Regions from separate parts of the Streptomyces sp. NBC_00005 genome, predicted to be linked through region 2. Evidence: riboswitches for the same ligand, from Rfam matches in the RefSeq annotation. Region 2 holds a riboswitch; the other holds the start of a gene.
What was found. A riboswitch is a leader RNA that binds a small molecule or an ion and turns the genes downstream of it on or off. The one in region 2 is predicted to bind S-adenosylmethionine.
Positions count from the first base shown of each region.

Region 1: another riboswitch for S-adenosylmethionine. It lies ahead of thrC (threonine synthase); the one in region 2 lies ahead of OG303_RS35510 (aminotransferase class V-fold PLP-dependent enzyme).

Region 1 is NZ_CP108316.1:5,964,669-5,968,070, reverse strand. It holds gene OG303_RS27495 (ubiquitin-like small modifier protein 1) at 1-133, opposite strand, end outside; gene thrC (threonine synthase) at 250-1,533, opposite strand; SAM riboswitch class I at 1,551-1,707, opposite strand; gene OG303_RS27485 (glucosyl-3-phosphoglycerate synthase) at 1,904-2,848, shown strand; gene OG303_RS27480 (trehalose-6-phosphate synthase) at 2,957-3,402, shown strand, end outside.
Region 2 is NZ_CP108316.1:7,745,417-7,748,818, forward strand. It holds gene OG303_RS35500 (cytochrome bc complex cytochrome b subunit) at 1-730, shown strand, start outside; gene trpD (anthranilate phosphoribosyltransferase) at 873-1,937, shown strand; SAM riboswitch class IV at 2,009-2,125, shown strand; gene OG303_RS35510 (aminotransferase class V-fold PLP-dependent enzyme) at 2,289-3,402, shown strand, end outside.

The DNA.
Region 1 (3,402 bases), 1.8 Mb from region 2:
GGGCCGCGATCCCGGTGTGGTTCTTCTCCAGGTCGGCGATGACGTCGGCCAGTGTCGCCCCTTCGGCGGTGACCTCGGCCTGCCCGCCGGTGTAGGTGCGCAGGATGGTGGGGATGCGGACGGAAACGCTCATGTTCAAGACCTCCGGTCAGGTACAGCGCCCCATCAGGGGCGCGGGGCTGCAATGAATGTGCGGCTGCCGCCGCGTGGGCGCGACCAGCCCCCACCGGCCCGCAGAAGAACTACGACTCAGCCGAGACCAGCGTCCCGGAACGACTCGAGGTTGGGACGAATGGTCGCAGTCAGCCCGGTGTCGGCCACCGCGTCCAACGTCTTCAGCCCATCACCGGTGTTGAGCACGACCGTGGTCAGGGTCGGGTCCAGCAGACCGTTCTCGATCAGCTTCTTCGTCACGCCGACGGTCACCCCGCCGGCGGTCTCCGCGAAGATCCCCTCGGTCCGGGCAAGCAGCCGAATCGCATCCACGACCTGCTCGTCGTTCACGTCCTCCACCGCACCGCCGGTACGGCGAGCGATGTCGAGGACATACGGCCCGTCCGCCGGGTTACCGATCGCCAGCGACTTCGCGATGGTGTTCGGCTTCTGCGGCCGTACGACGTCGTGCCCCGCCTTGTACGCGACGGAAACCGGGCTGCATCCCTCGGCCTGCGCGCCGAAGATCTTGTACGGCTTGTCCTCGACGAGCCCGAGCCTGATCAGTTCCTGCAGACCCTTGTCGATCTTCGTGAGCTGCGAGCCCGAGGCGATCGGCACGACCAGCTGGTCCGGCAGCTGCCAGCCGAGCTGCTCGCAGATCTCGTACGCCAGGGTCTTGGAGCCCTCCGCGTAGTAGGGCCGCAGGTTGACGTTGACGAAGCCCCAGCCCTCGCCGGCCGGGTCGCCGATCAGCTCGGAGCAGAAACGGTTCACGTCGTCGTAGTTGCCCTCGATGCCGACGAGCTCGCCGCCGTAGACCGCGGCCATGACGACCTTGCCCTGCTCCAGGTCGTGCGGGATGAACACGCACGAGCGGAAGCCGGCGCGGGCGGCGGCGGCACCCACCGCGCCGGCGAGGTTGCCGGTGGAGGAGCAGGAGAGGGTGGTGAAGCCGAAAGCACGCGCGGCCTCGATGGCCTGGGCGACGACGCGGTCCTTGAAGGAGTGGGTCGGGTTGCCGGAGTCGTCCTTGACGAAGAGCTTGCCGGCCTCGACGCCGAGCTCGCGGGCCAGGTTGTCGGCCTTGACGAGCTTGGTCCAGCCCGGGTTGATGTTCGGCTTGTCCGCCACGTCCGCCGGGACGGGCAGCAGGGGCGCGTAACGCCAGATGTTCGCGGGACCCGCCTCGATCTGCTTGCGGAGCTCCTCGGTGTCGTAGGCCGAGAACTCGTACGCGATCTCGAGCGGGCCGAAACACTCCTCGCAGGCGAAGACCGGACCGAGGGGTACCCGGTGACCGCACTCGCGGCACGAGAGAGCCGTGGCGGGACCCAGATCGACGGTGTTCGTGGTGCTTGCAACAGTCTGCGCAGCCATGGAGGCGAGGCCCTTTCTCCTCATCTTCCTCACGACGCATCTCGCCGTGAGACGGATTTGGCACCTTCCCTAGCCGGGAGCCTCGCGTGAACGATCAACACTGATCTACGAGAGCCGACTGGAGGGTTGCCGGGGCTTCATCGGGCCGTATCCCTCTGCCCCTCTGGATGAGCGGTATGCGGTTGTTTAACTCGTTGAACACGAGACGACCCCCGACATGCGATGGTCATCAGCGTTGTCCAAGACTGTAACCGAAGGCCAGGACAGTTGAGATAGTCGTCCGAACCGCGAGATGGCTCTGCTCATCGGCTGCCACCGCAGCGGGCGGCAGATCACACTCTCGCTGACAGAACGCAGAGGAGCCGCCTACGTGCTGGAAGAAGTCGAGCGCTGGCTGAGCACCCACTCCTGGTCGGTGACCGATCGCCCGCTGCACAAGATTCTGGCTGCCAAGCAGCGCACGGGACAGTCGGTCAGCGTGGTGCTGCCCGCTCTCAACGAGGAGGAGACGGTCGGCGACATAGTCGCCGTGATCCGTCACGACCTCATGCAGCAGGTCCCACTCGTCGACGAGATCGTCGTCGTCGACTCGGGGTCCACCGACCGCACGTCCGAGGTCGCCGCGGCGGCCGGGGCCAGGGTCGTGCACCGCGATGACATCCTGCCCCGCATCGCGACCGTCCCCGGCAAGGGCGAGGTGCTGTGGCGCTCGCTCCTCGTCGCCAGCGGGGACATCGTCTGCTTCATCGACGCCGACCTGAAGGAGTTCTCCTCCGATTTCGTCTCCGGCATCGTGGGCCCGCTGCTCACCGATCCCGGGATCGATCTGGTCAAGGGCATGTACGACCGCCCGCTCGGCGGCGCCGCGGGCCAGGGCGGCCGGGTCACCGAGCTGATGGCGCGCCCGCTGCTGAACATGCACTGGCCGCAGCTGGCCGGCTTCGTGCAGCCGCTCGGCGGGGAGTACGCGGCCCGCCGCAGCCTGCTGGAACAGCTGCCGTTCCCGGTCGGGTACGGCGTCGAGCTGGGCATGCTGGTCGACGCCCTGCATCTGGTGGGCCTCGACGCGCTCGCCCAGGTGGACGTCGGCGTGCGCAAGCACCGGCACCAGGACGGGCAGGCGCTGGGCCGCATGGCCGCCGCGATCTACCGCACGGCGCAGCTCAGGCTGGCCCGCGGGCATCTCATCCGGCCGTCGCTGACCCAGTTCGAACGGGGCGCGGACGGCTTCGAACCGCGCACCTTCTCCGTGGACACCGAGGAGCGGCCGCCGATGGTGGAGATCGCCGAGTACGCGGCGCGCAAGGTTGCCTGACGGTTGCCCGAGGGAGGCACGTTACGTGCGCTCACGTGCCGTATACGGACCACCCGCGGAGGGCAACCAAACGTTTGAGCGTTTCCGGGCCGGGCTAGGTTGAGGCTTATGGCTTCCACGCACGACGCTGCTCATCAGGTGCTGGTCGCGTCCAACCGCGGCCCGGTTTCGTACGAAGTGCGGGAGGACGGCTCGCTGGCCGCCAAGCGTGGCGGCGGCGGGCTGGTCTCCGGCCTGTCGGCGATCGGGCCGGACGCGGGCGCCCTGTGGGTGTGCTCGGCGCTGTCCGACGGCGACCGGGAGGCGGTCCGGCGCGGGGTCGGCGAGGACGGCGTGCGGATGCTGGACATCCCGGCCGACGTGCACGAGGACGCGTACAACGGCATCGCGAACTCGGTGCTCTGGTTCGTCCACCACATGCTGTACCAGACCCCGCTGGAGCCGGTCTTCGACGCGGAGTTCCGGCGGCAGTGGGCGTCGTACGAGACGTACAACCGCGCCTTCGCCGAGGCGCTGGCCCAGGAGGCGGCCGAGGGGGCCGCGGTCCTCGTGCA
Region 2 (3,402 bases):
GTCCACGGGCGCCCAGCCCGACTGGTACATGGGCTTCTCCGAGGGCCTGATCCGTGTCATGCCGGGCTGGGAGATCAACCTGTGGGGCCACACGCTCGTCCTGGGTGTGTTCATCCCGCTGGTCATCTTCCCGCTGGTCCTGGTCTCGATCGCGGTCTACCCGTTCATCGAGTCCTGGGTCACCGGCGACAAGCGTGAGCACCACATCCTGGACCGCCCGCGCAACGCCCCGACGCGTACGGCGTTCGGTACCGCCTGGATCTCGTGGTACTTCGTCCTGCTGGTCGGTGGTGGCAACGACATCTGGGCCACGCACTTCCACCTGTCGATCAACGCGATCACCTGGTTCGTGCGGTGTGCGTTCTTCCTGGTGCCGGTGCTCGTGTTCATCGCCACCAAGCGGATCTGCCTCGGCCTCCAGCGCCGCGACAAGGACAAGGTGCTGCACGGCCGCGAGTCGGGCATCATCAAGCGTCTGCCGCACGGTGAGTTCATCGAGGTCCACGAGCCGCTCAGCCAGGACGCGCTGCACACCCTCACGGCGCACGAGCAGTACAAGCCGCTCGAGATCGGTGCGACCACCGACGAGAACGGCGTCGAGCGCAAGGTGAAGGGCTCCGAGAAGCTGCGCGCCAAGCTCAGCGAGGCGTACTACGGCGACGAGTCCCAGATTCCGAAGCCGACCGTCGAGGAGTACAAGGAGATCACGAGCGGCCACGGCCACCACTGATCGCTGCGGCTCGCCACAGCCACGGTAGAAGGGCCCCGTCCGGTGTTCGGACGGGGCCCTTCGCCTTGCCTTCCGGCTGGATAGGGTGGGGGTCGGACTTCCTAGAGGAATTCCCCCTTCTACGACACCCAGGAGCGGCCTTATGAGCGCTGTGACCCCCGCTGGAGGCGACACCGCGGCGGGCCGTTCCTGGCCCGAGGTACTGAACGCCCTGCTGTACGGCCGTGACCAGAGCGCCGACGCGACGGCCTGGGCGATGGACCAGATCATGCGCGGCGAGGCCACCGACGCGCAGATCGCCGGTTTCGTGGTGGCGCTGCGCGCCAAGGGCGAGACCGTCGAGGAGATCACCGGCGTGGTCCGGGCGATGTACGAGCACGCCAACGTGATCGAGGTGTCGGGCCGCACGGTCGACATCGTCGGTACGGGCGGCGACGGCGCGAAGACGGTGAACATCTCCACGATGTCGTCGATCGTGGTGGCCGGCACCGGCGCGAAGGTCGTCAAGCACGGCAACCGCGCGGCCTCGTCGGCATCCGGCTCCTCGGACGTCCTGGAGAAGCTGGGCGTCAACCTCGACCTCACGCCCCGGCGGGTGGCCGAGGTCGCGGAGGAGGCGGGCATCACCTTCTGCTTCGCGGTGAAGTTCCACCCGGCGCTGCGTCATGTGGCCGCCGCCCGCGGCCAGTTGGGCATCCGGACGGTCTTCAACGCGCTCGGTCCGCTGACCAACCCGGCAAAGGTGAAGGCCCAGGCGGTCGGCGTCGCCGACCCGCGGATCGCGCCGATGATCGCGGGCGTCCTGGCCGAGCGGGGCAACTCCTCCCTGGTCTTCCGCGGCGACGACGGCCTCGACGAGCTGACGACCACCGCCACCTCCCACGTCTGGGTCGTCCGCGACGGCAAGGTCACCGAGGAGAGCTTCGACCCGCGGGACGTCGGCATCGAGCTGGTGCCGGTGGAGGCGCTGCGGGGCGGTGACCCGTCGTTCAACGCGGAGGTCGCCCGCCGGCTCCTCGACGGCGAGACGGGTCCCGTACGGGACGCCGTGGTGCTGAACTCGGCCGCGGCGCTCGTGGCGCTCGACCCGGGCCCCGGGACGCTGGCCGAGCAGATCCGGGCCGGCATGGCCAAGGCGGCGGAGTCGATCGACTCGGGCGCGGCCAAGCGGGCGCTGGAGCGCTGGGTGGCCGCGAGCAACGCATAGCGGGGGAGCGCGGTCCCGTAATCCGGACAGGAGTTGCGGGACCGCGATCACTTCACGTACGTTCCTGTTCAGGTCATGAGTGACAGTCATGAGGCCCCGGCCGACTGTCCGGCAACCCTCCGTCCGTGGCGGGGTGCCCCGGGTGAAGACCAGGTCGTAGGCAGCGAGGTCTACGGCAAGCGCGGACCCCTCGAGAAACGCCAGGGGTCCTGGTCATCGAGGGAGCCTTCTGTGAGCAAGCGAATGCGATAGGGCGTAGAGCCCCGCCTCCACACACCCCTTTCACTTTCTCCGTGCTTGAGCCGTAGCTGCTCGCGCGGTGATTCTTCTTGCTTCTCACAGGAGTTCGCCATGTCTGTCTCCACCGCTGCCGCCGCCCAGACCCTTTGTGCCCAGCTGCCCGTTCTGGGACGGGATGTCACCGTCCCGCTCGTGACGGGCGGCGAGGTCACCTACGCCGCGCTCGACTATGCGGCCAGCGCCCCGGCCCTCCAGCGGGTGTGGGACGACGTGGCGGCCTACGCCCCGTACTACGGCAGTGTCCACCGCGGCGCCGGGTACCTCTCCCAGCTGTCGACCGACCTCTTCGAGAACGCCCGCAGGACGGTCGCCGAGTTCCTGGACTGCCGGGCCGACGACCAGCTGGTCTTCACCCGGTCGACGACCGACTCCCTCAACCTTCTGGCCCAGGCCCTGCCCGCCGACTGCCAGGTCTTCGTCTTCGAGACCGAGCACCACGCCAGCCTGCTGCCCTGGAAGGACGCCCGGGTCACCTATCTCAACGCCCCGCGCACCCCGCGGGCGGCCGTCGAGACCCTGGAGCGCGCCCTCGCCGACCGCGACCCGTACGGCCCGGCCCTGGTCTGCGTCACCGGCGCCTCCAACGTCACCGGCGAGCTGTGGCCCGTGCGCGAGCTGGCGGCCGCCGCCCACGCCCACGGCGCCCGCATCGTCCTGGACGCCGCCCAGCTCGCCCCGCACCACCCGGTCTCCGTACAGGACCTCGACGTCGACTGGATCGCCTTCTCCGGGCACAAGCTGTACGCGCCCTTCGGCTCCGGCGTGCTGGCCGGCCGCGCCGACTGGCTGCAGGCGGCCGACCCGTACCTCGCGGGCGGCGGCGCCAGCCGCAAGGTCACGCGGCGCGAGGACGGGGGAGTGGACGTGGAGTGGCACGACACCGCCGCCCGGCACGAGGCGGGGTCGCCCAACGTCATCGGCGCCTACTCCATCGCCTCGGCCTGCAAGGCCCTCACCGAGGCCGGCTTCGACACCCTGGTCGCCCGTGAGCAGCACCTGATCGACACCGTCCGTGCGGGCCTCGCCGAGGTGCCCGAGGTCCGGGTCCTCTCCCTCTTCGGCGCCGACGCGCCCCGCGTCGGCGTGATCTCCTTCGTCGTCGAGGGCTGGAACAGCTCGCACTTCGCCGCTGCGCTCTCCGCCGAGTACGGCATCGGCGTCCGCG